4 regions of the Faecalibacterium sp. 3 genome follow, and region 4 is predicted to be linked to each of the others. Evidence: predicted binding sites of a transcription regulator. Region 4 holds the regulator's gene; each other region holds the start of a gene.
What was found. The regulator Rex, encoded in region 4, represses fermentation and respiration genes when NADH is low (regulators of the CRP and FNR family bind a similar motif). The targets are predictions, from matches to a motif close to ATTGTTAANNNNTTAACAAT.

Region 1 (7,498 bases), 810 kb from region 4:
TCTGTCCGCAGACGGTGAGCGATTTTGTGTAACCGGAGGAGGTCTGTTCGACCGGGCCGAACCAGCTTTCCGGTGCGGCGAGATCGGCCGTGATGCCAAGGCCGGAAAAAGCCTGCTGCACCTGCACGGCAGAAAATACAGCAGTATACTGATAATTATCGGCGGAAAGGTCGGTGCCGCTGTCCACCGGGATCAGATAGGGCAGGGCGGTGCCCCACACATTTTCGCTGGCCTCCGTCCGGCCGTTGGAAATGGCAAAGTAGCTGGTGCAGGCGGGGGCGTTATCGTAAAAAAGAAGATCGTTCAGGACCTCGTCCACAAGGGCCGAGAGCCGGGCATAGTTCTGCTCGTAGGCGGTGCCCCAGTAACTGCGCAGCACCGGTTCGGTCAGACAGCCCTGACGCCGGGCAGGATCAACGGTGAGCCATGCACCGCTTTGCAGGGCGGCATGATCCCGGCAGTAGAGCGCGTAGGTGTGGGCGGCAACAGCCTGTGCCTTGAGTGCTTCGTCCGGCCAGCTGACCGGCATTTCGGCGGCGACAGCCCCCAGAACGTATTCCCGGCGGGAGAGCTGCACTACCTTTCCGGCGGACTGATCCTCCACCGGAAAGGTCTCGGCGTCTGCGGAAGAAGGGTCTTTTGGCTGCGATGTGGGTAGCTCAGGCACAGAAGATGCTGCGGGCAGAGGTGTTGTATGGCCCAGCACAGCCCGCGTGACCCGGTAGGCGGCCAGAGGCAGAGCACTGCCCAGAACCAGCAGGACTGCAAAAATCAGCAGAAATAACTTTTTCATAGTCCAAGCCCCTCCGACAGCGGTGTTTTTTAAATCAGAATACCGGATACACCCTGAAAAAAGATGCGAAACAGGGAGAACGTCTTTTGCAGTGCAAGCCAAAAAAGGTGATGAGCGGGCAGTTTATGTGCCAGATGATGCACTTGATGCTTGAATTTACTCTTCAAAAGCGATATCATAGAATTATACCCATCACAGAGGATGGGCGGGAAAGTATAAGAAATAGGATGAAAGGAGAATCCCCCTTATGAATTTTGCACATTCAGAAGTGGCTGCACTGGACCAGAACACGATGCGGACGTTGTGTGAGGAATATGTGGCCAATAACTACATCGACCCGGAGACGAGTGAGCGGCTGGGCGTCAAGCGCGGCCTGCGCAACCCGGACGGCACCGGCGTTCTGGCTGGCCTGACCAATGTCTGCGACGTTGTGGGCTATAAGAAGGATCAGGAAGGCCATGTGATCCCCACTCCCGGCAAGCTGATCTACCGCGGTGTCAACATCAACGAGATCGTGGACGAGGCCTACCGCAACGACCGCTTTGTGTTTGAAGAGGTGATCTGGCTGCTGCTGTTCGGCAGCCTGCCCAACCAGGAGCAGCTGGACGAATTCTGTGAGATCCTGGCAGAGCACCGCGCCCTGCCGGAAGGCTTCATGGACACCATGAACGCCCCCTCGCCCAATATCATGAATAAGCTGCAGCGCTGCGTGCTGGGCCTTTACTCTTATGATGAGCACGCCGAGGATCTGAGCCTGGAGAATATCCTGAACCAGAGCATCAATTTGATCGCCAGCATGCCCACCATGATGGTGAACGCATACCAGATGAAGCGCCGCTACTACGATAAGCAGAGCATGTTCTTCCATCTGCCCAAGCCCGGCCAGAGCACGGCGGAGCACATCCTGAGCACCTACCGTCCGGATCAGAAGTTCACCCACGAGGAAGCAAAGCTGCTGGATATGTGCCTGCTGGTGCACGCCGACCACGGCGGCGGCAACTGTTCCACCTTTACCACCCGTGTGCTGTCCTCCTCCGGCACGGATACCTACTCTGCGATCGCGGCGGCCATCGGCGCACTGAAGGGCCCCAAGCACGGCGGTGCCAACCTGATGGTGAACCGTCAGCTGAAGGATATCCTCAAGCATGTGGAAAACCCCGAGGACGACGATGAAGTTCGCGAGTATCTGCGCCGCATCCTGCGCAAGCAGGCGGGCGATGGCTCCGGCCTGATCTACGGCATGGGCCACGCGGTGTATACCATCAGCGACCCCCGTGAGGTGGTCCTGAAGCAGCGTGCCCGCCATCTGGCTTACGAGAAGGGCTTTGAGGAAGAGTACAACATGCTGTGCAGCATCGAGCGGCTGGCCCCCGGCATCTTTGCCGAGGAAAAGGGCAGCACCAAGCCGGTGTGCGCCAACGTGGACCTGTTCAGCGGCCTGATCTACAACATGCTGGGCATTTCCGAGGATATCTACACCCCGCTGTTTGCCATTGCCCGTGTGCCCGGCTGGTGTGCACACCGCGTGGAAGAGGTGGTATTCGCCAACCGCATCATTCGCCCCGCTTACAAGTATCTGGGCGTGCGCCAGAAATATAAGCCGATCGAGGAACGCTGATGAATCCTTCTGTTTTGTTCGTTTTTATCCTGAGTGCTCTGCTGGGCGTGCTGCGCGCGGCAGATCTGGCCTTTGGCACCGACGCCGTTACCGGCCTGTGTCTGGTGGGCTCGGTGTGGTGGCGCTATCTGGCGCTGGGCATTGTGGTGCTGGCTGCAGTGCTCGTGGGCCGTACACAGCCTTCCCGCTCGGAGGCAGTGCGCAGCCGCAGGCCACTGGCCGGTGTGCTGGCGTTTGCCGGTGCAGTATGTTTTCTGGCCGCAGCGGGTGCACAGATCGCGCTGGGTGCAGCTTCCGGTCTGGGCGGCTTTGTGCGGTGTATTCTGGAATGCGTGTGCTCTGTGTGGCTCAGCACGATGGGCCGCTGCTGGCTGAGCCCTGATGCGTGGAAGAAGCCCTTTGGCGGGCTGTACCTTGCCGTTGCAGGAAGCCTGCTGTTCTATTGGAACGTACTGATGCGCTTTATGGAGAACAGCTCCAGCTGGCACCGGGTGCAGCCGACAGCTGCAGTGTGGCAGATGCTGGCAGTGCTGGTGTTTCTGGCGGCGCTGGCTCGGGCACTGCATATCCCGCAGCCGGACAATGGCAAAACACTGTGCGCAGCCGGGCTTGCCGCCTTTGCGCTGGGTCTGTGCTGGCAGCTGCCCCAGTGCTTTGCGCTGCTGGCAGGCAATGGCATGGGCCTTGCTGTGATGCCTGACTTTTTTGCAGGGCTGGGCCTTTGCTGTGTGGGCAGCATTGGAGGAGTGTGCGCTGCAGCCTGCCTGAACAGACAGAGCTGACAAAAGTGCTGGCATGCTGTTGGCGCAATTGCCTAAAACCGGCGAGTGAAAGGAAGCAAAATCGTACAAAAGCAAAAAATGATGGAAATGTCTTGTTAATTTTTTGGCAGACACTTGAAACTTTCTGCGTTTTGGTCTAAAATAAAGATACCGTGATTTATCCGATTATGGGTAAAATAATTAGGAGGTACTATTAACATGGCTGTTAGAGTTGCTATCAATGGTTTCGGTCGTATTGGTCGTCTGGCTTTCCGTCAGATGTTTGATGCTGAGGGTTACGAGGTCGTCGCAATCAACGACCTGACCAGCCCCAAGATGCTGGCTCACCTGCTGAAGTACGATACTGCTCAGGGTTCTTTCTGCGGCAAGATCGGCGAAGGCAAGCACACTGTCGAGGCTACCGAGGACTCCATCATTGTTGACGGCAAGGAGATCAAGATCTACGCTGTTAAGGATGCAAAGGATGCTCCCTGGGGCGAACTGAACGTTGACGTCGTTCTGGAGTGCACCGGCTTCTACACCAGCAAGGAGAAGAGCATGGCTCACATCCAGGCTGGCGCAAAGAAGGTCGTTATTTCTGCTCCCGCAGGCAACGATCTGAAGACTATTGTCTTCTCCGTCAACGAGAAGACCCTGACCGCTGAGGATCAGGTCATTTCTGCTGCTTCCTGCACCACCAACTGCCTGGCTCCCATGGCTAACACCCTGAACAAGACCTACCCCATCGTCTCCGGTATCATGACCACTGTTCATGCTTACACCGGCGACCAGATGATCCTGGATGGTCCTCAGCGCAAGGGCGATCTGCGCCGTGCTCGTGCTGGCGCACAGAACATCGTTCCCAACACCACCGGTGCTGCTAAGGCTATCGGCCTGGTCATCCCCGAGCTGAACGGCAAGCTGATCGGCTCTGCTCAGCGTGTGCCTGTTCCTACCGGCTCTACCACCATTCTGGTTGCTGTCGTCAAGGGCAAGGACGTCACCAAGGAGTCCATCAATGCTGCTATGAAGGCTGCTACCTCTGAGTCCTTCGGCTACAACGAGGATCAGATCGTTTCTTCTGATGTCATCGGCATGCGTTATGGCTCTCTGTTCGATGCTACCCAGACTATGGTCGCTAAGATCGACGACGATACCTATCAGGTTCAGGTCGTGTCTTGGTACGACAACGAGAACTCCTACACCTCTCAGATGGTCCGTACCATTAAGTACTTCGCTGAGAACTGCTAATCACAGCTCTACGCTCAAAAGTGCTTGAGGTGTCGTGCTGAATGACAGCTAGTACCAGCTTTGTTGGTACGAACATGCTGTGATTGGTACGACAACAGGATATTGAGTTCAACACCCTTCCTTTTGCGGGTTTCCGTGAGAGGAAGGGTGTTTTTTTGCTTGCGGAATTCTGGATTGCTGCGTTTTTGTCTGGACAATGGTTGATTTGTTTATGCGAGAAAATATGCATTTTTTCAGGCTGGATGGATAAATTCGCGTAGTAATGACGGTGAAAAGGCAAATACATAAAGAATGAAAAAATGAGTGATAACGTTATTTTTCAGTCAAAGGGAAAGAGGTTCTATTGAAAAATTGGAACAGGCAATAGATGAAAAAGGAAATTTCTTGACGAATTGGGGGTTTAGCAAGAAAATGCGTAAAATAGACTGAAATCTTATCCGTAAAATGGGCAACGATAGTGCAACGAAGTATTGTATGCAAGAAGAAAACATGCTAAAATAATACTGATAACAACAGGCTGAAATTGGTGGAAAGTTGGTATCGAAAGGTTACTCAAAGAACGAAATCTCCTGAGTTGCGGTTGGGGGAAATAAGTATGCTTTTGGTGAGTGGGAGAACAGAAAAACATCTGTACTTTCGAGCAGAGAAACTGCGCAGAATTAAATCACGTGGATGAGATACCCTGGGCGAAAGATCGTCCGGGGTTATTGTGGTACAAAAACAACATAAAATCAAATTTGGAAATCCAGAGGACAAAGCGGGTGAAACGGATCCAATTGCGGAGAATACAGAACCCGTATGGAACCTGTGAAACAATACGCGGCTGTCATAATAGGGACAAGGGTACGGCAGAGAATGAAAGGCTCCGTAACCTGAAGTTCATATTTTCTTACCCGAAGAATGAACGAATGATCTTTTTGGGTGGCAGCAATGCCATCCAGAAAGAAATCTCGACCATGAGGGTGGGGTGACAGCCAGCGGACAGGCAAGCGAGCCTATCCGCTCTTTGTGTTGGCTGAAATATAGATGAAGAAATTGAGTGGGATTGTGGGAAAGATTTATGAGTAAGAAACTTGCGATTGCGATGTTCGGACAGAAGCGATTATCGAGAGAAGGCGGAGTAGAAATCGTTGTCAAAGAGCTCTGCACCCGAATGGCACAGAATGGTTGTGAAGTGACCTGCTACAACAGAGCAGGCCATCATGTGAGTGGTGCAGAATATGACGATGCTGGTAAAACGGAGTACGAGGGAATCCGTCAAAAGTCAGTTCCGACCATTGAGCGGCGTGGGGCTAGAGATATAATAGGGTCAACCAAGAAAACCTACGATAACTAAAGGGTTTTGACGGCTTGAGTTGTCCTTCAAATGTTTTATTTGTTGAAAAGCTGCAAGAAGCGGAAAATCCTGGGGGTTATATGTAGGAGGCTTTTGGAAGCTCTGTTTTGACCCACAAAAGGAGCAGCAAATAAAGATTGAAGGAGAGTTCAGGCCTACGGTGGATTGCCTTTGTGCGACCCGCCGTGGGCTTATTGCTGTTTTATAAAGAGAAAAGTGAGGAGAATGAAAATATGAAAAATTATAAAATCGCCGTGGCTGGCACTGGATATGTCGGCCTCTCCCTTAGCGTTCTGTTAGCACAGCATAACCAAGTGATGGCTGTTGACATTGTGCAAGCGAAAGTGGATATGATGGACAACCAGAGAAAAGCCTGATTTCATGCGGGTTTGCGCGGCTTGACCTTTTCACCTCAACTTGTTTCTGCTTGTCATGGTGCGTTAGGGCCAGCGTGTTTTCAGGGGTTAATGGCTTCTGGTTGCGCTCTGTACTTAACCCACCACAGCGAAAGCTGATAGAGCAGAAAACAAAATAAGGAGGTACGAGGACAAGCCTGCGTATAGATTGTCACTGCAATCTGTATACAGGCTTGTTGTTGTGCTATGAAGGAAGTTGAGGAGTAAAAGAATATGATGGCAAGAAGCACATCTTAAGCGAATGTATGATAAAACCAAGAAATAATAGGTTATAAAAAAGAGATACCATCTTTCGGGATGTGTACATTGGAAAAATCTGTGGATGAAGGAGTTTAGAGAATATGAAAGTATGTTTGGTTGGTTCGTCAGGAGGACACCTGACACATTTGTACATGTTAAAGCCGTTTTGGAAAAACAAGGATCATTTTTGGGTTACTTTTGATAAAGAGGATGCAAGGAGCCTACTTGAAGGTGAAAAAATGTATCCCTGTTATTATCCGACAAACCGGAGTCTAAAGGCTCTTATTAAGAATACCAAGATTGCATGGAATGTGTTACATAAGGAAAAGCCAGACTTGATTATTTCCTGCGGTGCAGCAGTTGCGGTCCCGTTTTTTTATATTGGTAAAATGATGGGCGCAAAGTTGGTTTACATCGAGGTTTTTGATCGAATTGATAAACCGACAATGACAGGAAAGATGGTTTACCCCATTGTGGACAAGTTTGTTGTGCAGTGGGAAGAGCAGAAAAAGGTTTATCCGAAAGCGGTTAATCTGGGAAGTATATTCTAAGTAGGGGACGAGAAAATGATTTTTGTGACGGTAGGAACACATGAGCAGCCATTTAATCGGCTGATTCAGAAAATAGATGAATTAAAGAAAGACGGCATTATAAACGAAGATGTAATTATCCAGACTGGCTTTAGTACATACGAGCCGAAATACTGTCAGTGGAGTAAGTTGATTCCATATCAGCAGATGGTGAAAAATGTCGCCGATGCTCGTATTGTAATTACACACGGTGGACCGGCAAGTTTTGTAATGCCTTTACAGATTGGAAAGACTCCTATTGTTGTGCCGCGTCAGCATCAGTTTGACGAGCATGTAAACGATCATCAGGTCGATTTTTCAAGAAATGTGGCACAAAGAATGGGAACGATTATTCTTGTGGAAGATATAGAAACTTTAGGGGATATAATAAAGAATTATGATCAGATAGTTGCTGGTATGAATCATGGATTGAGTAGCAATAATGCAAAGTTCAATGAGGGGCTTGAAAAAATAGTAGAGGAACTGTTTAAGTAGGAGGATTGGGTAATGAACA
Region 2 (7,498 bases), 900 kb from region 4:
GCTGCCGAGATCTTTGCACAGAACAGTCTGGCGGGTATATTCAGCCACGGCCTGAACCGCTTTCCCCGCGTGGTGGAATACCTTCGCAAGGGCGAGATCGACCCTGCCGCCACGGCCGAGTGCATCGCCAGCTTTGGTGCGATGGAACGCTGGAACGGCAAGCGTGGCTTTGGCCCGCTGAACGCCAGGCACGCCATGGGGCGTGCTGTGGAGCTGGCCCATCAGTATGGCATCGGTCTGGTGGCGCTGGGCAACAACAACCACTGGATGCGCGGCGGCACCTATGGCTGGCAGGCAGCAGACGCCGGCTGCATCGGCATCTGCTGGTCCAACACCTGCCCCAACATGCCGGCATGGGGCGCAAAGGACAATCACCTTGGCAACAATCCTCTCATTCTGGCTGTGCCGCGCACAAACGGCGAGCATATCATGGTAGACTGTGCCATGAGCCAGTTCAGTTACGGCAAGCTGGAGACCATGCGTCTGGCCGGTAAGCAGTTGCCGGTGGCGGGCGGCTATGATGAAAACGGCCAGCTGACCACCGACCCCGTCGCCATTGAGCATTCCGGCCGGGTCATCCCCATCGGCTACTGGAAGGGCAGCGGCCTGTCCATCCTGCTGGATATGATCGCCACCATCCTGACCAATGCTAATTCCGTGGCAAAGATTGGCACCTTTGGGGATGAGGTGGGGCTGACCCAGATCATGATCGCCATCGATCCCGCAAAGTTCCAGTCCGCCGATCTGACCGATGCCATCATTGACGCCATCGCCGCCGATGTAGCTTCCAGTGAGCCCGTCGAGCCGGGTCGCGAGGTCCGCTGCCCCGGCATGGGCGAGCACCGCAGCCGCCTGGAAAACATGGAGCTTGGCATCCCGGTGGCCGAAGAAAAGTGGGCCGAAGTTCTGGCGATGTAACGCAAAAAGCCTTTTCCATCCGTGAACTAATCTGAAAACAGCCTCCCCGTGTAGTTTTATCGTCCTACACAGGGAGGCTTTGTTATACCCGGGAACCATACAAAGACTCGTTTTCTCTGGCGCTTCCGCACCAGATGCATGGAGAGATCCGAAAGCTCAAAATATCTCTTGACAATTCCCTATCCGGTGCGTATACTATGCATCGTGAACAATGTTCATGTTGAGGTGATCGGATGAATCCAATGGCAACATCAAAAGAGAATATCCTGCAGATCAGCAGAAAACTCATCCAGCAAAACGGATGGGCCGGTGTCAACATCCGTTCGGTGGCTGCTGCCTGCGGAGTCTCGGTGGGCTGCATCTACAATTATTTTGAATCCAAGACCGACCTGTTGAGTGCCACGGTGGAAAGCATCTGGAGCGATATCTTCCATCATCCGGAGGATGAGGCTGTCTTTCAGGACACTCTGTCCTGCGTCCGGTGGATGTACAAGCAGCTGGAGTACGGCTGCCAGCGGTATCCGGGTTTTTTCACCCATCATGCGCTGGGCTTTGTCCAGCAGAACACCGCCGATGGAAAACAGCAGATGCAGCGGGCTTGGCAGCACATTCTGGATGCCCTGTGCACGGTGCTGCGGAATGATACCAGGATCCGGGCTGACGCCTTCACAGCGGAGTTTACCGTTGAAAAATTTGCAGAGATGCTGTTCTCGCTGATGCTGTCCGCTCTGGTACGGCAGGACTTTGACCCTTCTACCGTGCTGGAGATCGTACGGCGGGCTGTCTACTGAAAAATGTCCCACAGATTTGTGGGAATTTTTTAAGTCTAAAATGAACAGTGTTCAACTTGATTGGTGCTGCAGGATGAAAGCATCCTGTTCCCATATCCATATACTATATCATATTTTCTCCAAACCAATTTGAAAAAGGAGCAAACCCTATGCGTGCAATCATTGAAACCGTTTTCGACATCTTCTATCTGGTCACCGTGCTCACGGTGGGCATCCGTATGATCCGCAGCAGCAAGAGTGGCTCGCAGTTCAAGCTGTTCGGCCTTATGGCTGTGGTGCTGGGTGCAGGTGATTCCTTCCACCTTGTCCCCCGTGCACTGGCACTGTGTACCACCGGTCTGGAAAACTACGCAGTTCCTCTGGGTCTGGGCAAGTGGATCACTTCCATCACCATGACCGTCTTTTACGTGCTGCTGTATTATGTCTGGCGCAAACGCTACCATGTGGAGGGCCGGAAGGGTCTGACCATTGCCGTGTATGTCCTGTCCGCTGCGCGTGTGCTGCTGTGCATGATGCCTCAGAACCAGTGGCTCACCAACAAGACTCCCCTCACCTGGGGCATCCTGCGGAACATTCCCTTTGCTCTGCTTGGCCTGCTGGTCATCGTGCTGTTCTACCACAGTGCAAAGGAGCACAGCGACCGGGCTTTCCGCTGGATGTGGCTCACCATCGTGCTGAGCTTCGGCTTCTATATCCCCGTCGTATTGTGGGCTGAAGTGAACCCGCTGATCGGTATGCTGATGATTCCCAAGACCTGCGCTTATGTGTGGACCGTTCTGATCGGCTACAACGCCATGAAGGCCGAGGGCGGCGCAGAGAAATAAGCCTGCGGTGCTGTCATCCTTTGACCGGACAGACATATGAGCAGTCGTGTAGTATTTGCTATGCGGCTGCTTTTTGTTTTAGAAAGCTGTGTGCGAATAGCAAAAGGAGCTTGATCTTCAATGCGGGGAATATGCATTCCAGACGCAGACTTGCACTGGAAGTCGGACGAAAAGTATGCTATACTCAAAAAGATGCATATTTTGATCATAGATAAGTAACCCGTGATTGGTGTGAGGACTGGCGATGATGAAAAAAAGAAAACTGGAATGGTGGCCGTTCGTGTTGTTTATAGGCCTGACCGTGTGTTTGATGCTCATGTGGTCCCTGCGTAAGGAAGGATGGTTTCTGGACGAGGTGTACTCCTATGGGCTGTCGAACAGTACAGAGGGCCCTTTTCTAACAGATCTGCATGACGATTGGGAAAATGGAACTGTTTTTGACCGGGACGAGCTGATGCAATATGTTATGGTGGCAGAAAATGAGCGTTTTGATTATGCCACGGTCTATTACAACCAGACGCAGGATGTGCATCCGCCATTATATTACTTTTTTCTGCACACAGTTTGCTCGCTGTTCCCCGGAAGCTTTACAAAGTGGACGGGCATTGGCTTAAATTTCGTCTTTCTTGGATGTACGTTGGCTGCAATGTATGCTCTGGCACTAGAACTGCTGCATGATTCGAAAAAAGCTTTGTTTGCATGCGCGCTGTATGTCTTCAACCGGCAGGCTGTTACTCATTTTATGCTGATCCGGATGTATATGCTGCTGACGTTGCTTACCGTTTTGCTGGCGTTGCTGGTTGCAAAGTCCCTTCACCGACCAAGCATCGGAAAAAATCTGGCAATTGGTGTTGTCATATATCTGGGTATGATGACACAGTATTTTTATGTGGTCTATGCGTTCCTGCTGTGTGCAGCTTATGATCTTTATCGGCTGCACGAGCGAAAGTGGAAAGAGATCTTTCTGTTTTCGATCCCGGCGCTTGCGGGTGTTGTCGGAATGCTGCTGTCTTTTCCGTCGTGGTATGCGCAATTGCATTCACAGGGAAATGTTTCTCTGGAGACGACGGCCACTCATGTATTGGATCTGACACTGTATCCCATAAGAATGGGAACGATGCTAACGTGGCATACGCTTAATTTCTGGACGGGTGCGGTGATCCTTGCTGTAATGGTCATCGTGGCGATTTACAGAAAAATCGCGAGAAAAAGCCCGAAAAGCAAAACAGGTTTCACCACCGAACTCAAACTGATCACCGTTCCGGCCATCGTAGCAGTGCTGGTTATTTCGATTATCGCACCGTATCAGGTGATACGCTATTTTACGCATTTGCAGCCATTGGAAGCAATCTTTTTCAGCTGCGGTTTTTTTGACGTAACAGGGGCGCTGCGGCGGAGAAAAGAAATTGCGATAGGCTTTTTGGCAGCAGCATTTCTGACAGCTGTTATCATGGAACCTGAGAATCTTTATCTTGGCGATAAAAAGCTGGATACGATGCTGGAAGCATATGCAAGTGATCCATGTGTACTGGTCAGTGATAAAAGCAATCCGTCTATTACCTCACTTCTCCCGCAGCTTTTGTACTTTGACAGTATCTGTGTAACAGATGATATTTCCAATGATATTTCGGAGAGCTACCTGACGGAGAAAACGGGAAACAAGGAAATGATCCTTGCCGTTGCAACCTACCCCGAAGCGCAGATGACCGAGGATGAAGTGTATGAATTTGCCAAACAGGGAAATTACAAAACAGTAGAAAAAATTTCAGAAAAAGGTCTGGCAGTTATTTACCTGATCCAAAAAGACGAATGAATGGAAAAGGAGAAAACGGGCGATATGTTAATCAGTCTGATCGTACCCTGTTATAATGAAGAAGAGGCCATGCCCCTTTTTTATCAGGAAGCGTGCCGCGTGGCAAAAAACATAAAAGGATCTCATAATGCAGACTTTGAGATCATCTTTGTGGATGATGGTTCAAAGGACGGCACTCTGCATACAGCGCGGAAACTGCACCGGCAGGATGATCGGGTACGATACATTTCCTTCAGCCGCAATTTTGGCAAGGAAGCCGGCATCTATGCAGGTCTGCAGGCAGCGAAAGGCGACTATGTGGCAACGCTGGATGCCGACCTGCAGGATCCACCGTCACTTCTGCCGGACATGCTGGATACGCTGCTGACCGGCGAATATGACTGTGCAGCTACCCGCCGCACGACCCGGGAGGGCGAACCACCGATACGCAGCTGGTTTGCTCATAAATTTTATCAAATCATCAACAAAATGTCGGATACTGAAATTGTAGATGGTGCCCGGGATTTTCGATTGATGAGCCGAAAAATGGTGGATGCCGTGCTGAGCATGAGTGAGTATAACCGCTTCAGCAAAGGCATTTTCAGCTGGGTAGGATTCCGCACAAAATGGTTCGATTATAAAAATGTGGAGCGTGTGGCAGGCCAGACAAAATGGAATTTCTGGAGCCTGTTCAAATATTCCATCGAAGGCATCGTGGGCTTTTCTACCGCGCCACTGGTCATGGCGGCAGGCCTTGGTGTACTTTTCTGCGCTCTGGCATTCATCGGCATCATCTTCGTGATAGTGCGTGCACTGATTTTCGGCGACCCTACTTCCGGCTGGCCCAGTATGGTATGCATCGTTCTGCTGTGCAGCGGTGTGCAGCTGCTGTGTACGGGTATCGTGGGTGAATATCTGGCCAAGGCCTATCTGGAAGTGAAGCACCGCCCCATTTACATCACTGCGGAGACAGAAGCAGACGGGAGGTAAGCTTTGGGATTAACTGTCGGCCCTAATCACAGCATTGATTCAGCTTATTCGTCCCTTTCGGTCAAAATACACACATTTCCGTGCATCAGCGGCAAATGTTTGTTAAACTATTATCTATCTTGCGACCTTGCAATGTGCACGGTTTTTGTTTATAATAGTATCGTAACGGGGCATGACCCCCGAATGCGAGCGAAACTCTAGTTCAGACATTAAAACTTGAGAGGAGTTTATTACCATGGGTTTAGGTAAGAAGACGATCGACGATCAGAACTACTGCGGCAAGAAGGTGCTTGTCCGCTGTGATTTCAACGTCCCGATGAAGGACGGTGTCATCACCAACGAGAACCGCATCAACGCAGCTCTGCCCACCATCCAGAAGCTGGTCAATGATGGCGCAAAGGTCATCCTGTGCAGCCATCTGGGCAAGCCCAAGAACGGCCCCGAGGCCAAGTTCAGCCTGGCACCCGTTGCTGTGGCTCTGAGCGCAAAGCTGGGCAAGACCGTTGTGTTTGCAGATGACGACAATGTTGTCGGCGAGAACGCAAAGGCTGCTGTTGCTGCCATGAACAACGGCGACGTCGTTCTGCTGCAGAACACCCGTTTCCGCAAGGAAGAGACCAAGAACATGCCCGAGTTCAGCGAAGAGCTGGCTTCTCTGGCTGATGCATATGTTGACGATGCATTCGGCAGCTGCCACCGTGCACACTGCTCCACCGCAGGCGTCACCGACTTCATCAAGGATACCGCTGTTGGTTACCTGATGGAGAAGGAGATCAAGTATCTGGGCAACGCTGTGAACGATCCCGTTCGTCCCTTCACCGCTATTCTGGGCGGTGCAAAGGTCGCAGACAAGCTGAATGTTATCTCCAACCTGCTGGAGAAGGTCGATACCCTGATCATCGGCGGCGGCATGGCTTACACCTTCGTCAAGGCTCAGGGCTACGAGGTCGGCAAGAGCCTGTGCGACGATTCCAAGCTGGATTACTGCAAGGAAATGATGGCCAAGGCTCAGGAGAAGGGCGTGAAGCTGCTGCTGCCCGTTGATGCTGTCTGCATCAAGGACTTCCCCGATCCCATCGACGCTCCTGTTGAGACCACTGTTGTTCCCGTCACCGCGATCCCGGCTGACATGGAAGGCTGCGACATCGGCCCCGAGAGCATGAAGCTGTTTGCCGATGCTGTCAAGGCATCCAAGACCGTTGTGTGGAACGGCCCCATGGGCGTGTTCGAGAACCCCACTCTGGCAGCTGGCACTCTGGCAGTTGCTAAGGCTATGGCTGAGAGCGACGCTACCACCGTGATCGGCGGCGGCGACAGCGCAGCAGCTGTGCAGCAGATGGGTCTGGGCGACAAGATGACCCACATCTCCACCGGCGGCGGCGCTTCTCTGGAGTATCTGGAGGGCAAGGAGCTGCCCGGCATCGCTGTCATTCAGAACGCATAATTTTTCCGGCATCGTAAATGGGTGCGGCGGCTTCAGCGCCGCCGCACCTTTTTGTTTGTGCACAGACTGCACATATAGAAGGTAAATAAAGGAGATAGAGTATCATGGATAAGGCAAAGCGCAAGGCTATCATTGCAGGCAACTGGAAGATGAACAAGACCGCCTCTGAGGCTGCTGTTCTGGTGGACGAACTGGTTCCCGCTGTTCAGGACGCAGGCTGCGAGGTGGTCATCTGCACCCCGTATACCGATCTGGTCACCGCTGTGGAGAAGACCAAGGGCACCAACATCCATGTGGGTGCTGAGAATGTTCACTTCGAGAAGTCCGGCGCTTTCACCGGCGAGATCAGCGCTGACATGCTGGTGGATCTGGGCGTGGAGTACGTCATCGTGGGCCATTCTGAGCGCCGCCAGTACTTTGCAGAGACCGACCAGACCGTGAACAAGCGCGCTCTGGCTGCTCTGAACGCCGGCCTGAAGGTCATCATCTGCGTGGGCGAGAGCCTGCAGCAGCGTGAGGAGAGCGTCACCGAGGAGCTGGTCCGGATGCAGACCAAGATCGCTCTGCGCGACGTGACCGCTGAACAGATGGCAAATGTCGTTATCGCCTACGAGCCCATCTGGGCCATCGGCACCGGCAAGACCGCTACCGCCGATCAGGCTGAGGAAGTCTGCGGCCAGATCCGCAAGGTCATCGGTGAGGTGTACGGCGAGGCAGTTGCCGAGGCTACTACTGTTCA
Region 3 (7,498 bases), 1.0 Mb from region 4:
GAAAACCTCCTATTCAAATCTTATCAGTTATCATAAACAGCCCCCGGGCCAGAGCAGGCTCTCCGGTTCCTCCCCTGCCCGGGTCTGTCATTCAGTCAGGCTCTCCAGTAATGGAGCTTAGTCCATCTCAACGATGGTAGCGCAGCCCATGCCGCCGCCGATGCACAGGGTAGCCAGGCCCTTGTGTGCGCCGCGATGCTTCATAGCATACAGCAGGGTGACCAGGATACGAGCGCCGGAAGCGCCGACCGGGTGGCCCAGAGCAATTGCGCCGCCGTTGACGTTCACCTTGCTCATATCAAAGTTCAGAGCCTGGCTGACAGCCACAGACTGAGCAGCAAATGCCTCGTTGGCCTCGATCAGATCCATGTCAGCAACGCTCATGCCGGTCTTAGCCATGACCTTCTTGGTAGCAGCGATGGGGCCCAGACCCATGACTTCGGGCTCAACGCCTGCCAGAGCACCAGCCACCCAAGTAGCCAGAGGCTTCACGCCCAGCTCCTTTGCCTTCTCCTCGCTCATGATGACCAGAGCAGCAGCGCCGTCATTGATGGCGGAAGAGTTGCCGGCGGTCACAATGCCGTCCTTGGTGAAAGCGGGCTTCAGCTTTGCCAGCACTTCAGGAGCGCTCAGACGGGGGCCTTCATCGGTATCGAACACGGTGTCGCCCTTCTTGCCCTTGATCACAACGGGAACGATCTCGTCCTTGAAAGCGCCGTCCTTGATGGCCTTGTCAGCCTTCAGCTGGCTGTTGTATGAGAACTCGTCCAGCATCTCACGGGTGATGGGGCTGTAGCCGTACTTCTTCTGATAGGTCTCGTTGGTGCAGACGTTCTCAGCGGTCATACCCATGTGCTTGTTGAAGCCGCAGGCATCCCACAGAGCATCGTTGACCATGGTATCCACGATCTCGCTCTTGCCCATAGGAGCGCCCATGCGGTAGCCGTAACGAGCCTTCTGCAGTGCGAAGGGAGCCATGTCCATGTTCTCCATGCCGCCTGCGACCACGATATCAGCATCGCCTGCCTCGATCATCTGAGCAGCCATATTGACGCAGTTCAGACCGGAGCCACACACCACGTTGACGGTGACAGCCGGGGTCTCGATGGGCAGACCAGCCTTCAGAGCAGCCTGACGTGCAACGTTCTGGCCCAGACCAGCCTGAATGACACAGCCCATGTAAACATGATCGACCTGCTCAGGTGCGACGTTTGCACGGTTCAGGGCTTCCTTGATGACAATGGAGCCCAGCTCAACTGCGGGAACGTTTGCCAGAGTGCCGCCGAACTTGCCAATAGCGGTACGGCATGCAGATGCGATAACGATCTTTTTCATGTGAATAGCCTCCTGAATTGTGTATGTGTTGCTTTTCGATTGCCTTTTTATCAAAACGCCCTTGGGCATTTCTGCAAATTATTTTTCAGGGTCTTTTCCCTGCCGGATCAGCGCATACTTTTCGTTGACCGCCTTTTCCACATTGGGGGTAACGAACTTGCCGATGTCGCTGCCGTAATACGCTGCCTCCTTCACGATCGTAGAAGAAAGGTAGCTCCACTTGATGCTGGTGGCAAGGAACATGGTCTCAATGCCGGGCATCAGTGCGTGATTGGTCTGCGCAAGCTGGATCTCGTTTTCAAAGTCCGTCACAGCCCGCAGTCCCCGTACCATCACCGATGCGTGCCGCTTCTTGGCGAACTCTACGGTCAGGCCGTCGAAGCTCTCCACCGAAACATTCTGGATGCCTTTGCAGCACTCCTTGAGCAGCTCTACGCGCTCTTCTACGGTGAAGAGCGGATTCTTTGCGCTGTTGTTGAGCACTGCCACAATCAAATGATCGTTGATCTTTGCTGCGCGCTTGATGATATCAAGGTGTCCTTTTGTGACCGGGTCGAACGAACCGGGATAAACTGCTGTTGCCATCGTCTGGTGTCCTCCTTGAGCGCTGTGAAAAGCGCGTTTTGGTTCTGCCATGATAGCACTTTCCAGTCTTGGGTGCAAGATTTTGTGCAAGCTGTACGTTTTATCGTTAAAATTTAAACAATCAACGCTGTGCCACATCGCGGCAACTTGCTACGCTATAAGTAAATCACATCGTCAAAATTTTATCAAGTCCTTTTGCAAAGATTTTTGGTTTCACCGCACCAAACAATCCTCCGAAATTGCTCTAAATTTTGTAAATATTGACAGTCAGCCAAAATTTTCACGATAAACTATTGATTCTGCACATTGTTAATGTTATAACTAAGTTGTGCAGGTCTGCCGACCTGTCCGGCAGCTTTCCCTGTTGTCTGTCAGGATACCACACGGCTATGTCAGAGTTGTGTGCAAACTACCAAAAACCGGTAAATAACCTGCAAAGATCTGTCCGTGCAGGAAGTGTAAATGATAAATTTACAATTCCTTTATGTTATTATAGGAGAGGATGGTTTATAATGGATTTTACGGAACTGTATGCTCAGAAAAAAATGACCGCCGCTCAGGCTGCCGCACTGGTCAAAAGCGGTGACTGGGTGGACTACGGCTGGGCAGTGAACACCCCCGTGGCGGTGGATGCCGAGCTTGCAAAGCGTCTGCCGGAGCTGGAGGGCGTCAACTTCCGCGGCGGCATCCTGATGTGGGTGCCCGCGATCTTCCAGATCGACGACCCCGCCGCACACATGACCTGGAACAGCTGGCACATGGGCGGCATTGAGCGCAAGGCCATTGCACAGGGGTTCTCCTTTTACTCCCCCATCCGTTATTCCGAGCTGCCCCGCTACTACCGTGAGAGCCCGGACCCGCTGGATGTGGCCGTGTTCCAGGTGACCCCCATGGACGAGCACGGCTATTTCAACTTCGGCCCCAGTGCATCTCATCTGGGCGCTGTGTGCGAAAAAGCCAAGAAGATCATTGTTGAAGTCAACAAGAACATGCCCCGCTGCCTTGGCGGCATGGAGAACTGCATCCACATTTCTCAGGTCACCGGCATCGTGGAAGGCGAGAATCCTCCCATTGGCCAGATGGCCGCTCCCGGTGCTGCTACCGAAGTGGATCTGAAGGTCGCCAACCTGATCGTTCCGCAGATCCCCAACGGTGCCTGCCTGCAGCTGGGCATCGGCGGTATGCCCAATGCCATCGGCAGCCTGATTGCACAGAGCGACCTGAAGGATCTGGGCGTGCACACCGAAATGTATGTGGACGCCTTTGTGGATATCGCCAAGGCCGGCAAGATCACCGGTGCATGCAAGCAGCTGGACAAGGGCCGTCAGGTCTACGCCTTCGGTGCCGGCACCCAGAAAATGTACGATTACCTGAACGATAACCCGGAGTGCATGTCTGCACCCGTGGACTACACCAACGATATCCGCAGCATCTCCGCACTGGATAACTTTATTTCCATCAACAACGCTGTGGACATCGACCTGTTCGGTCAGGTGAACGCCGAGACTGCAGGCCTCAAGCACATCTCCGGTGCCGGCGGTCAGCTGGATTTCGTTCTGGGCGCATACCTTTCCAAGGGCGGCAAGAGCTTTATCTGCCTGTCCTCTACCTTCTTTAATAAGAAGACCGGCCAGCTTGAGAGCCGCATCCGTCCCACTCTGGAAAACGGCAGCATCGTCACCGATACTCGTGCCAACATCCACTACCTGTGCACCGAGTACGGCTGCGTGAACCTGAAGGGCCTGACCACCTGGGAAAAAGCTGAGGCCCTGATCAACGTTGCACATCCCGACTTCCGCGAAGACCTTATCAAGGAAGCCGAAAAGATGCATATCTGGCGCAGGAGCAACAAAATCTAACATGTGTCGTGGGTATTCCTGCTGCCTGCGGCAGGAATGGAGTTTATCACATGATGGACAAAAAGCCGCACATCAAGCCCTATCTTTACGGGATGCTGGCCGGGTTCGGAGCAATCTCCCTGAGCATCATCTTTTTCTTCCTGATCTACCGCTTTGACGGTTTTGGCAACGCGATCTCGACCCTGACCGGCATTCTGATGCCGTTCATCTACGGTGCCGTCATCGCCTACCTGCTCAAGCCCGTATGCAACACCATCGAGAGCTTTCTGCGCCGCTTCATTCCGGAAAAGATGCATGGTCTGGTCAATGTGCTGTCTATTACACTGACCATCCTGTTCGGTCTGCTCCTCATCTACGCTTTGTGTATGATGATCATTCCGCAGCTCATCACCAGCGTGACCACCCTGTACTACACTGCACAGCGCAACCTTGCAAAGTTCGTGCAGTGGGCGAATCATGTGGAGTTCATTGAAAACAACCAGCAGATCATGAACATGCTCAACTCTGCTTATGCCACCATCAGCACCAATTTCGATGATCTGATCAAGACCCGGCTCCTGCCCTCCATGCAGAACATCGTCAGCGGTGCCGCCATTGGTGTGCTGAACATTGTAACGGTAGCCAAGAATCTGGTCATCGGCATCATCGTGGCCGTGTACATGCTGGCCAGCCGCAAGCGCTTTGTGCAGCAGGGCAAGCTGGTGCTCTACAGCATCTTCAAGCCCCGCTGGGCAGAGCTCATCAAGGAAGAAGCGAAGTATGCCGATAAGATGTTCGGCGGCTTCATCAACGGCAAGATCATGGATTCCGCCATCATCGGCGTGCTGTGCTATATCGGCTGTCTGATCTTCAAATTTCCCAGTGCACTGCTGGTGTCGGTCATCATCGGTGTGACCAATGTCATCCCCTTCTTTGGCCCGTTCATCGGTGCGGTTCCGGCCACCCTGCTCATTCTCATCCAGAACCCCATCAAGGCACTGTGGTTCGTGCTGTTCGTGCTGGTCCTGCAGCAGCTGGACGGCAATGTGATCGGCCCCAAGATCCTGGGCAACACCACCGGTCTTTCCAGCTTCTGGGTCCTGTTCGCCATCCTGCTGTTCGGCGGTCTGTGGGGCTTTGTGGGCATGATTGTGGGTGTACCGCTGTTTGCTGTCATCTATGACATCATCAAAAAGCTGGTCATCCACGGCTTGAAGCGCAATGCAGAGCTCGACATGCTTCAGACCTACCACGACAATTTCGGTGACCCGGAGGACGATGCTTCGCCTGCCCCGGAACCGTCTGCCGAAAAGCAATAAGCATCTCCCCTGCCCTGTATCACAAAGGCCCTGCGTTCTTTCGAACGCAGGGCCTTTGCTTTTTATGATGATGTTTGCCGAAGATTACTTTTCAATGGGCTGTGAGGGCTTCCAATCCTTGTAGTTCTCGTAGCGGCTTTCGCGGATCCTGGTGTGGGACCAGATCTCGTCCGCAGTGGGCTGCCAGTTGGCGGCGTAGCTCTTGCACTTCTCGCACAGGTGCTCCACGCTTTCCGGGGACTGCAGGTCGGTGCTGTGGGCACCGGTCTCGTGCACCATCTTCTGCAGCAGCTCGGGGTTTTCCAGCATCGGGCAGGGACGCAGATGGTTCTTGTTGAAGGGCTGGCCGTTGTGATAAGCCATGAACAGCGGGCTGTGCAGAATTTCAAGAATGCTCTGGTCGTGGATATTGGCATTGGAGTAGTGGATGAATACACAGGGCTCTGCATCACCGGCCGAGTTGATGTGGAAGTAGTTGCGGCCGCCGGCAATACAGCCGCCCACAAACTCACCGTCGTTCTGGAAGTCCATGGGGTAGAACGGGATATCGCAGGCCTCCGAGCGCAGATAGCGGATGCGGTCGATCATATATTTGCGCTGCTCCGGGGTAGGCATCAGCTCCGGTGCTGCCTCGTTGCCCACGGGCATGTAGTGGAAGTAGAAGCCGAAGTGTGCACCCTTCTCGCACAGGAAACGCATGAACTCGTCGTTGGTGACAGCTTCGATGTTATCACGGGTATAGCAGATGGATGTGCCAAAGATGATGCCGTACTTCTTCAGCAGATCCATCGCGTTCATGACAGCGGCATAGTGCCCCTCGCCACGGCGGGCATCGTTGGTCTCCGGGGTGCCCTCGATGGACAGCATGAAGGCAATGTTACCCAGACGCACCACCTCTTTGCAGAAGGGCTCATCGATGAGGGTGGAGTTGGTGTAGATGGCAAACTGCACATCATTGTGCTTCTCCGCCAGCTTCAGGATATCGGCCTTGCGCACCAGCGGCTCGCCGCCGGTCAGCATGTACAGGTATACGCCCAGCTCCTTGCCCTCGGTAACGATCTTGTCCATATCCTCAAAGCTGAGGTTGTTCTTGTTGCCATACTCGCCAGCCCAGCAGCCCACGCAATGCATGTTGCAGGCAGAAGTGGGGTCGAACAGGATCAGCCACGGAATGTTGCACTGGTACTTCACGCGGTTTTCGCGGATGGTCTTGGTGCCGCGGAAGAAGGCTTCATAGCCCAGATTCAGCGCCATAGTGCGGGCCACGTTGGGGTCGGTCTGATCCAGCACACAGTTGATGAGCTTGGACCACTTGCTGTCGGGGTCGGTCAGGGTCTGTCTGGCGTGTTCGTAGGCTTCAGCGCTGAACGAACTGCCATAGAACTGCTTTGCAACATCCACCAGCTGTCCCACGGTTTTCTGACGATCTTTATCGGCATGAGAAAGCACCACGTCCACCATTTTACCAACGGCAGCACGCTGCATTTTATGAGTCAGGCTCTCAACAGAAGTATTCATTATCCTTTTCCTCCAAACGGTATTTTTCGGAAATCTCTTTTTCTATTTCTATGCCATTACTCTACCACTCTATCCCACAAGTTGCCATAAACAGAAAAAGCGCCGTGATAGAAAACCCATCACGGCGCAGATTATGATAAAATTTTGTCGTTCTTCCGGTTCAGCCGTCCTGTTCCAAATGGATCTTATTGCTGGCAAGGCGGCATAACGCGCGGCGCAGATCCCCCTGCAGCATCCGTCCCGTACGTTCTACCATCACAGCAGGATCCGTTTTCATGTCCCGGCGGATCCATTCCAGCCCCACGCCCACCAGCGCATATTTGTAAAAATCCACCACAAACTGCTTGTCATCGTCCTGCACGGTGATATCGTGGCATTCGCGATCCGCAAATTCCTTCAGCATGGGATCCAGAAGCTTGTAGAGATACTGCTCCACCTGTTCACGGCCCACAGAACGGTATACGTTCAGCACCAGTGCTTTGTTATCCCGGATCTGGTGCAGGATGTCCAGAAACGCTTCGGTCCATGTATCAAAGCTCTGGCAGCCTTCCATCGCCTTGGTTGCATCTTCCGTCAGGATCCAGTCCACCAGATCGTAAATATCCTTGAAGTGGTAGTAGAAGGTCATGCGGTTCACACCGCAGTCCTCGGTGATATCGTTGATCGTGATCTTATTGAGGGGCTTTTCCAGCAGCAGCTTTTTCAGCGATGCTTCCAGTGCCCGCTTCGTTGTTTGTGACACAAAAACCTTCCTTTCCCGACCGTAGAAATTTTTCCCGCTGCGTACGGCGATTGGCAGCTTTGTACATTATAATACCGCAAAAGCCGTCCCGATTGCAAGCATTGATTCTGTCCATTTTGTAAACAAAGAATGATTTCCTGTGTTTCACTCCGGCAGTTTCT
Region 4 (7,498 bases):
GCGGGTACTGGTACTGATAGGTATCCACCGGTTCGGTCTCGTCCACAGGGGCCGCTGCCGCGGCCTGCTCGGAGGCGGCGGGCTTTTCCATTGCCGCTGCCACCAGCGTGCTGATGTCCTTTTCCTCCACCGGTTCAGCGGTAATGCTGATCCAGCCGTCCTCATCCGGTGCGCTGCGCATGGCCGCCGCGTTTTCTGCACTGACACGGGCGGGTGCTGTCGGCACGGCGGGCTGGATGGGCGCCGCAGGCATTTCCGGCGTGATGGCCGCTGCCGGAGCTTCCGGCGGGACGGTGGGCATCACCGGTGTATCAAAGCTTTCTGCCGCAGGCTGCACCGGCTGTGCGGCCTTTGCAAAGAAGTCGGACGCATCCGTTTCCACCGCATCTGCCACGATGGGCTGCGGGGCAGGTTTGGGGGCCGGGCGCAGCGGGTTCTGCCCAAAGGTACCGCCCGGGCCCACGATGAGCGGCTCGATGGGCTCGCTGCCGCCCTCCTTTACCTCAGTGTGGTCGGGGCCAAGGTCTACGTCAAAGGAAGCCCGGGGCCGGGATACCCGTACCTGCACCGGCGTGATGGCCGGGGCGGCAGGCTCCGGCTGGGCAAGCGGCTGACCGGAAGTGTCTGCGGGCGGCTCCGGCTGCGGGGCTGCCTCCGGCTCCTCCGCTTCCATCTCTTCGGTCACCTTGTGGCCCCAATGCCGGATGCCGTTCAGCCAGTCCGGCACACCGATATGGAATGCAGGGCCGGCCGGTTCGTCCTCCGGCTCCTCTTCTTCATATTCGTCTTCGGCTTCCTCCTCGGCCTCCTCGGCCTCTGCCGCCCGGGCGGCCGCACGTTCCGCACGGCGCTCCGCGCTCTGCCGGGCAAGGGCGGCGCCCTTTGCGTGCACCCCGCCGAATGCGGCGCACAGCCACTGCCAGACCTCTGCCGGGGTCAGGTCAAAAATGTACAGACTGACGCAGAGCGCCAGCACCGCCATGATCAGGTTTGCCGCCGGTCTGCCGCAGAGCAGCAGCAGATTGCCGCCCAGCAGTGCGCCCAGCGCGCCGCCGCCCAGCCATGCATTCACGCCGTTGGCATAGCAGGCGGCAGTCATCTGGAACGCAGACAGCCCCTGCGGCTGGATATCCGAAAAAACGATCACGGTCCCGCAGGCAAACACCAGCCCCAAAATCAGTTTGAAGATCGGGGGCAGAAGGTCTTCGCCCCGGGTATACTGCACGGCAAGGCAGCACACGGCTGCGCCCAGCACAAAGCTGCCGCAGCCAAAAAGTCCGAACAGCACATCGTGCAGGGCCTTCCATGCCGAATCTCCCTCCACAAAGGCCAGCACCACCAGCAAAAGGCCTGCGAACAGGGTGCCAAGCCCTGCCGGGAGCCGCTGTTCGGCGCGCTTTTTGCGCGATGATGTGCGCCGTGTTGTCGTTTTACGTTTTCTTGTCGCCATTCTTCTCTGTTCCCCACATTTGTAGTAGACACACTATTTGATTTTATTATTGTACCACGCAGGGAAGAAAATGGCAAACCTATTGTTGTACAAATTTCTTCAGCCCGGCAGGCCAGCAGATAGCTTTCTCCGCGAACAGCGACGGGTTGCGGCACCCAGCATCCGCTTCGCTATCGCTTGCGTCTTGCTGGCCGCTGCCCCAACAGCTTCTCCCTGTTTTCTGCCGCGGGCAGCGGTCGTCGCTGTTGCAAGACTCCAGTCCCGCCCTACTGCCTGCGGCAGCAGGGTCCCACCCCCGGGACATTCGCTGGAGAAACTATCTGCCGTCCTGTCTTCTTACTCTTTTTCGATTTCTTTATACAGCCACGCCAGTGCATCCGAAAGCCCGCCCAGCTCGTCGATGAGCTTTTCCTTCACGGCCCGGCGTCCGTCCAGCACGGTGCCCATGTCCATCACCAGCTCGCCGGTGTGGAGCATCAGGTCAGTGTAGCGCTTTTCGGTCATGCCGCTGTGGGCCGCCACAAAGCCGGTGATGCGCTGCTGCATCTGCTCAAAGCTGCGCATGGTCTGCGGCACCCCCAGAATGACGCCGGAATGCCGCACCGGGTGCACGGTCATGGTGGCTGTGGGCACGATGAAGCTGCGCCGGGCGCTGACGGCAAGCGGGATGCCGATGGAGTGTCCGCCGCCCAGCACCAGCGTCGCGCTGGGTTTGGACACGCTGGCGATCAGCTCCGCCAGCGCAAGGCCCGCTTCCACATCCCCGCCCACCGTGTTCAGCAGCACCAGCAGGCCCTCGATGCGGGGGTCCTCCTGCGCGGCCACCAGCTGAGGGATGACATGCTCGTACTTCGTGGTCTTCTGGCCCTGCGGCGCTTCCGAATGGCCTTCGATCTGTCCGATGACGGTCAGGCAGTGGATGACATGCCCGCCGCGGGCCAGCGTGACCGTGCCCAGATCCTCGATCTCTTCTTTTTCCAGCCGACCTGCGTCGGTCTGCTGCGTTTCATCGTTCATATGCTTTCCTCCTGCGTTTTTTGTCAGCATTCCCCGGCCTGTGCCGGGCTATACAGACCCGCCGCAGCAAAAAAACGGTAACATTTCATAAAATTTTTTTGAGAATGATTTGACATTCTCCATCAGTGCTGTATACTTTAAATAATTGACTGTAATATCTGCAATATGAACCCGTAAACGGATCGGGGTTTCTCTGCGCCGCATCTGTAAAGCAGGCAGCTGCGGCAAGTACTGCGATAGAGCGAAAGGAGAAAGTATTCTATGAGCACCCCTGCAAAGGCTTCGCTTCCCGTTATCAAGCGTCTTCCCAAATATTACCGCTATCTGCGCTCTCTGCAGGAAGACGGCATCAACAGCATTTCCTCCCGCGAGCTGGCTGCTCAGATGGGCACCACTGCTTCGCAGGTACGACAGGACTTCAACTGCATCGGCGATGTGAATGGCCGGCAGGGCATCGGCTACTCGGTGGAAAACCTGCTCTCCATTCTGGAAGGCCTGCTGTTCGGCAACGGCGACCGCCTGCCCACCATCCTGATCGGCTGCGGCCGTCTGGGCAAGGCAGTGAGCCGCTTTATCACCACCGATACCAACGGCTACCGCCTGATCGCCGCCTTTGATGTGGCACAGAGCGAGGTAGGCAAGGAGATCAGCGGCATCCAGATCCGCCATATCGACGAGCTGGAGTCTTTCTGTGCCGAGCATCACCCCAAGGTCGCAGTGCTCTGTGTGCCCCGGGACGGTGCGGAGCAGGTCAGCGGCCGTCTGGTGGATCTGGGTATCGAGGGCTTCTGGAATTTCTCCCACTATGACCTTTCGGTGTCGTACCCCGATGTGGTGGTGGAGAACGTCCATCTGGGCGACAGCCTGATGAGTCTGGGCTACCGCCTGCGCAATCAGGACTGAACGTACCTATTATAAGTAATAAGAGAACCCTCTCAGTCAAAGCCTGAGATGCCGCCGAACCCTCTCAGTCTCGCATACGCTCGACAGCTCCCCCAAAAGGGGAGCTTTATGAGTGGGGACGGGAAAGTTTCTGCTTCTCCGGCGAAGGACAGCCTGCCCGGAAGATGCAGAAAAGCTCCCCCTTCGAGGAAAGACTTCCCCCGCTCCGGGGGAAGATGTCGCGCAGTGACAAAAGGGGGAATCTGGCAAAGCCGTCAGGATTTGGCTGAGAGGGTTCTTTCTGTAAGGAGAGTTTTTCAAATGGCAAAACTGTATTTCCGTTACGGCGCGATGAACAGCGGCAAGAGCACCGCCCTGATGCAGGTGGCCCACAACTACGAGGAGCAGGGGATGCGGGTGCTGATCCTCAAGCCGCAGGTGGATACCAAGGGCGGCGGTGAGCTGGTCAGCCGTCTGGGCGTCCGCCGCAAGGCCGATCTGCTGATCCCGCCGGAAACGGATGTGTTCGAGGCGGTGCGTCAGGCCAACAGCACCGCTGCCCTTGCCTGCGTGCTGTGCGACGAGAGCCAGTTCTTCACCCCGGAGCAGGCCGAGCAGCTGTTCATGGTCACGGTGGACCTGAACATCCCGGTGATCTGTTACGGCCTGCGGGCAGATTTCTCCCTCAAGGGCTTCCCCGGCTCCACCCGGCTGCTGGAGCTGGCCCACACCATCGAGGAAATGAAAACCATCTGCACCTGCGGCCGCAAGGCCATCTGCAACTGCCGCAAGGTGAACGGCAGATTCGTCTTTGAGGGCGAGCAGGTGGCCATCGATCTGGAAAACGATGTGCAGTACGTGAGCATGTGCCCCCAGTGCTATTTCAAGGCAAAGCGCGCGTTCTACGCCGAAAAAGCTGCTTCGCAGGCTGATTAAAACTTGTATACAAGGCTGCTGTGTCCAACGACACGGCAGCCTTTCTTTTTATCTCCGGCCTACGGGCGCAGTCCACGCAACAGCGCAAAATATGTCGCTGTCGGCGCTTTTTCACCCCCCAAAAGGACGAAGAAGCACCGATTTCCATGCCCGCAGACCGGTGCCGGGGGACCGCCGCAAACAATTGATATATCAGAGTGAACATTTTTTGCGCTATTGATATATCAGTTTAAAGGCTCTCATCCGGGCTTTTTAAGCTGTTGTTCGTCCACAATGTATGCAACGATTCTACGTTCTGAAACGGAATGTTTACAAAATTATTGCAAAATTCGACGTTCCTCCTATGATGCATCCCAGTTTTCTATGCAAAATAGCGAAGTATACATGTTGCACAGTTTTTCGAGCCAAGTTTATTCATTTCAGCGAAGGCGTCAATTCTTGCGCGAAAACAAGAGCAATATTTGTACGTTTTTTGTTTAGATATCTGCAATTTGCGTCTTTCTTTTTGGCTGTTGTTTTGTTATCATAATTGTATACAACGGGGTATGTGCAGAACCCCCGTTCGAGATGATGTTTTCTGTATTTAGGAGGAGAACGAAAATGAGCAAGGCAATTTCTCGTCGTGATTTCATGAAGGTCACCGGCGCTGTGGGCGCTGCCGGCCTTCTGGCTGCCTGCGGCGGCAACTCTGCTGCATCCAGCTCTGCTGCTTCCACCGCTCCCGCTGCTTCTGCAGACGAGAGCCTGGCACTGTCTGACGGCCCTGTTTCCATGACCATCAGCTGGTGGGGCGGCGACAGCCGTCACGAGGCTTACCAGAACGCCATCAAGGAGTTCCAGGCTGAGCACACCAACATCACCATCGAGCCCACCTTCGCCGCATGGTCCGGCTGGGAAGAGAAGATGGCAGCTGCCTTCATCGCAGGCAACGCACAGGATGTGTGCCAGGTGAACTGGAACTGGCTGTACAACTACTCTGCCGACGGCAGCAAGTTCGTGGACCTGAACACTGTTTCCAAGTTCCTGGATCTGACCCAGTGGGATGACGCTGCCATGGACGCCTGCTACGTTGCAAACAGCCAGCAGTGCGTGCCCGTTTCCATGACCGGCCGTATCTTCTTCTGGAACATGACCACCTTCAACAAGGCTGGCATCACCGAAGTTCCCAAGTCTCTGGATGATCTGATGGCTGCCGGCAAGGCATTCAAGGAGAAGCTGGGCGACGATTACTACCCCATGCACCTGGGCGCATACGACCGTATGATCCTGATGGTCTTCTACCTCGAGTCCAAGTACGGCAAGGACTGGGCTGACCCCGTCACCTCTACCCTGAACTACACCGAGGACGAGATCGCTGAGGGCATCGACTTCATCAAGAGCCTGGTGGACGGCCACGTCATGATGAACCTGAAGACCTACTACTCTGCAAACTCCGATACCGCTACCCACCAGTCCAACGAGTGGATCACCGGTAAGATCGCAGGCATCTTCGAGTGGGATTCCGCTGCTTCCAAGTACTCCTCCGCTCTGGATGACGCCAACAAGGACGGCTTCACCGTTGGCGAAGAGATCAAGTTCGGCGACAACAACGGCGGCTTCTCCAAGGTCTCCATGGGTCTGGCCATCACCAAGACCAGCAAGTGCGTTGCCGAGGCTGCTACCCTGATCAACTTCCTGCTGAACGAGGAGAAGGGCGCTTCCATCATGGGTTCTGAGTGCGGCATCCCCGCTTCCAAGGCTGGTCTGGCTGCTGCTCAGGCTGCCGGCGCTGTCAAGGATCTGGTGGCTGAGGCAAACGCCAAGGTCATGGCTTTCACCACCAACAAGCTGGATCCCCTGTTCGAGAACAACGACCTGAAGGCTTCCGGCACCGGCATCTATCAGGAAGTGTTCGATACCGTTGACTACGACGGCGTTGCCGGCGCAGACGTTGTTGACACCCTGCTGGACGGCATGGAGTCTGTTGGCTACACCATCGGCTAAGTTCCATTTTTGAGTGCCGCCGTGTGCGGTCACGCACAGAAAAGGGCACCCTTTGACTGAACCTGAGGGGCACCTGCCGCCCGACCGGCAGATGCCCCTTTTTTGTCAGAGATATATTACAAAATCTTGACAAAGCTGTATCCAGTCTGTTACCCCTTCGTCCGTCTCATGCTCCGAAATTCCTTAAAAAGGAGGATTTCCCAGATGAAAGAAAGCAATGCACCCGCCGTCGGGCGCACCCCGTTCCAGAAGTGGCTGGACAAATATCAGGGCCTGTTTTATCTGATCCCCTGGATCATCGGCTTCGTCGTCTTTAAGGCAGTTCCCTTCGGTCAGTCGCTGTACTACAGCTTCACCGATATGAACTTCTTCGAGAGCGGCACCAAGTTCGTTGGTCTGGCCAACTACATCACGGCCTTTACCACCACCAAGATCACCAAGGCGCTGATCATCACCTTCAAGTACGCTTTCATCACCGTGCCGCTGAAGCTGGTCTTTGCGCTGTTCATCGCATACATCCTGAACTTCAAGATCGCATGCGTCAACCTGTTCCGTACTGTGTACTACATCCCCTCCATTCTGGGCGGCTCTGTTGCTATCGCCGTTCTGTGGAAGGCTGTGTTCAGTGTGGACGGCCTGCTCAACACCGTTCTGCGCGCTGTCACCTTTGGTCTGGTGCAGGGCCCCGAGTGGCTGTCTGACCCCAGCTACGCGCTGTGGATCATCTGCTTCTTGCGCATCTGGCAGTTTGGTTCTGCCATGGTGCTGTTCCTGGCTGCTCTGAAGGGTGTGCCTGCCGACCTGTACGAGGCTGCCACCATTGATGGTGCCGGCAAGTGGCGTCAGTTCTTCTCCATCACCGTTCCGATGATCACCCCCATCATCTTCTACAACCTGGTCACTCAGATCTGCCAGGCTTTCCAGGAGTTCAATGGCCCGTACATCATCACCAACGGCGGCCCCCGTGGTTCCACCACGCTGATCTCTCTGCTGGTTTACAACTACGCATTCAAGTCTTATGACATGGGTATGGCATCCGCTCTGGCATGGATCATGTTCATCATCGTCTGCATCCTGACGATCATTGCATTCACCAGCCAGAAGAAGTGGGTCTACTACTCTGACGAAAGGTAAGGTGACCAGTATGGGAATGAAAGCATCGAACAAAATCGCGACCTTCTTCAAGTATTTCGTCCTGATCCTGGTCGGCGTCATCATGATCTATCCTCT

Region 1: gap (type I glyceraldehyde-3-phosphate dehydrogenase) is a predicted target of Rex. The motif match lies at 3,285-3,304, and genes of this name have one in related genera.
Region 2: ACNSPV_RS08380 (phosphoglycerate kinase) is a predicted target of Rex. The motif match lies at 5,414-5,433, and genes of this name have one in related genera.
Region 3: ACNSPV_RS08985 (butyryl-CoA:acetate CoA-transferase) is a predicted target of Rex. The motif match lies at 2,226-2,245, and genes of this name have one in related genera.

The regions. Positions count from the first base shown of each region.
Region 1 is NZ_JBLWFN010000001.1:1,687,777-1,695,274, forward strand. It holds gene spoIID (stage II sporulation protein D) at 1-793, opposite strand, end outside; gene ACNSPV_RS07990 (citrate synthase) at 1,041-2,411, shown strand; gene ACNSPV_RS07995 (hypothetical protein) at 2,411-3,193, shown strand; gene gap (type I glyceraldehyde-3-phosphate dehydrogenase) at 3,392-4,423, shown strand; gene ACNSPV_RS08005 (hypothetical protein) at 5,484-5,759, shown strand; gene ACNSPV_RS08010 (hypothetical protein) at 5,993-6,136, shown strand; gene pssD (PssD/Cps14F family polysaccharide biosynthesis glycosyltransferase) at 6,517-6,966, shown strand; gene ACNSPV_RS08020 (glycosyltransferase) at 6,982-7,479, shown strand.
Region 2 is NZ_JBLWFN010000001.1:1,771,154-1,778,651, reverse strand. It holds gene yiaK (3-dehydro-L-gulonate 2-dehydrogenase) at 1-918, shown strand, start outside; gene ACNSPV_RS08400 (TetR/AcrR family transcriptional regulator) at 1,152-1,709, shown strand; gene ACNSPV_RS08395 (hypothetical protein) at 1,859-2,533, shown strand; gene ACNSPV_RS08390 (glycosyltransferase family 39 protein) at 2,778-4,346, shown strand; gene ACNSPV_RS08385 (glycosyltransferase family 2 protein) at 4,371-5,315, shown strand; gene ACNSPV_RS08380 (phosphoglycerate kinase) at 5,551-6,759, shown strand; gene tpiA (triose-phosphate isomerase) at 6,864-7,498, shown strand, end outside.
Region 3 is NZ_JBLWFN010000001.1:1,882,835-1,890,332, reverse strand. It holds gene ACNSPV_RS08995 (acetyl-CoA C-acetyltransferase) at 118-1,335, opposite strand; gene coaD (pantetheine-phosphate adenylyltransferase) at 1,414-1,920, opposite strand; gene ACNSPV_RS08985 (butyryl-CoA:acetate CoA-transferase) at 2,433-3,779, shown strand; gene ACNSPV_RS08980 (AI-2E family transporter) at 3,830-5,077, shown strand; gene ACNSPV_RS08975 (radical SAM protein) at 5,162-6,595, opposite strand; gene ACNSPV_RS08970 (TetR-like C-terminal domain-containing protein) at 6,756-7,337, opposite strand.
Region 4 is NZ_JBLWFN010000001.1:873,648-881,145, reverse strand. It holds gene ACNSPV_RS04070 (DNA translocase FtsK) at 1-1,450, opposite strand, end outside; gene ACNSPV_RS04065 (ClpP family protease) at 1,787-2,467, opposite strand; gene ACNSPV_RS04060 (redox-sensing transcriptional repressor Rex) at 2,729-3,370, shown strand; gene ACNSPV_RS04055 (thymidine kinase) at 3,671-4,285, shown strand; gene ACNSPV_RS04050 (ABC transporter substrate-binding protein) at 4,886-6,268, shown strand; gene ACNSPV_RS04045 (carbohydrate ABC transporter permease) at 6,473-7,402, shown strand; gene ACNSPV_RS04040 (carbohydrate ABC transporter permease) at 7,413-7,498, shown strand, end outside.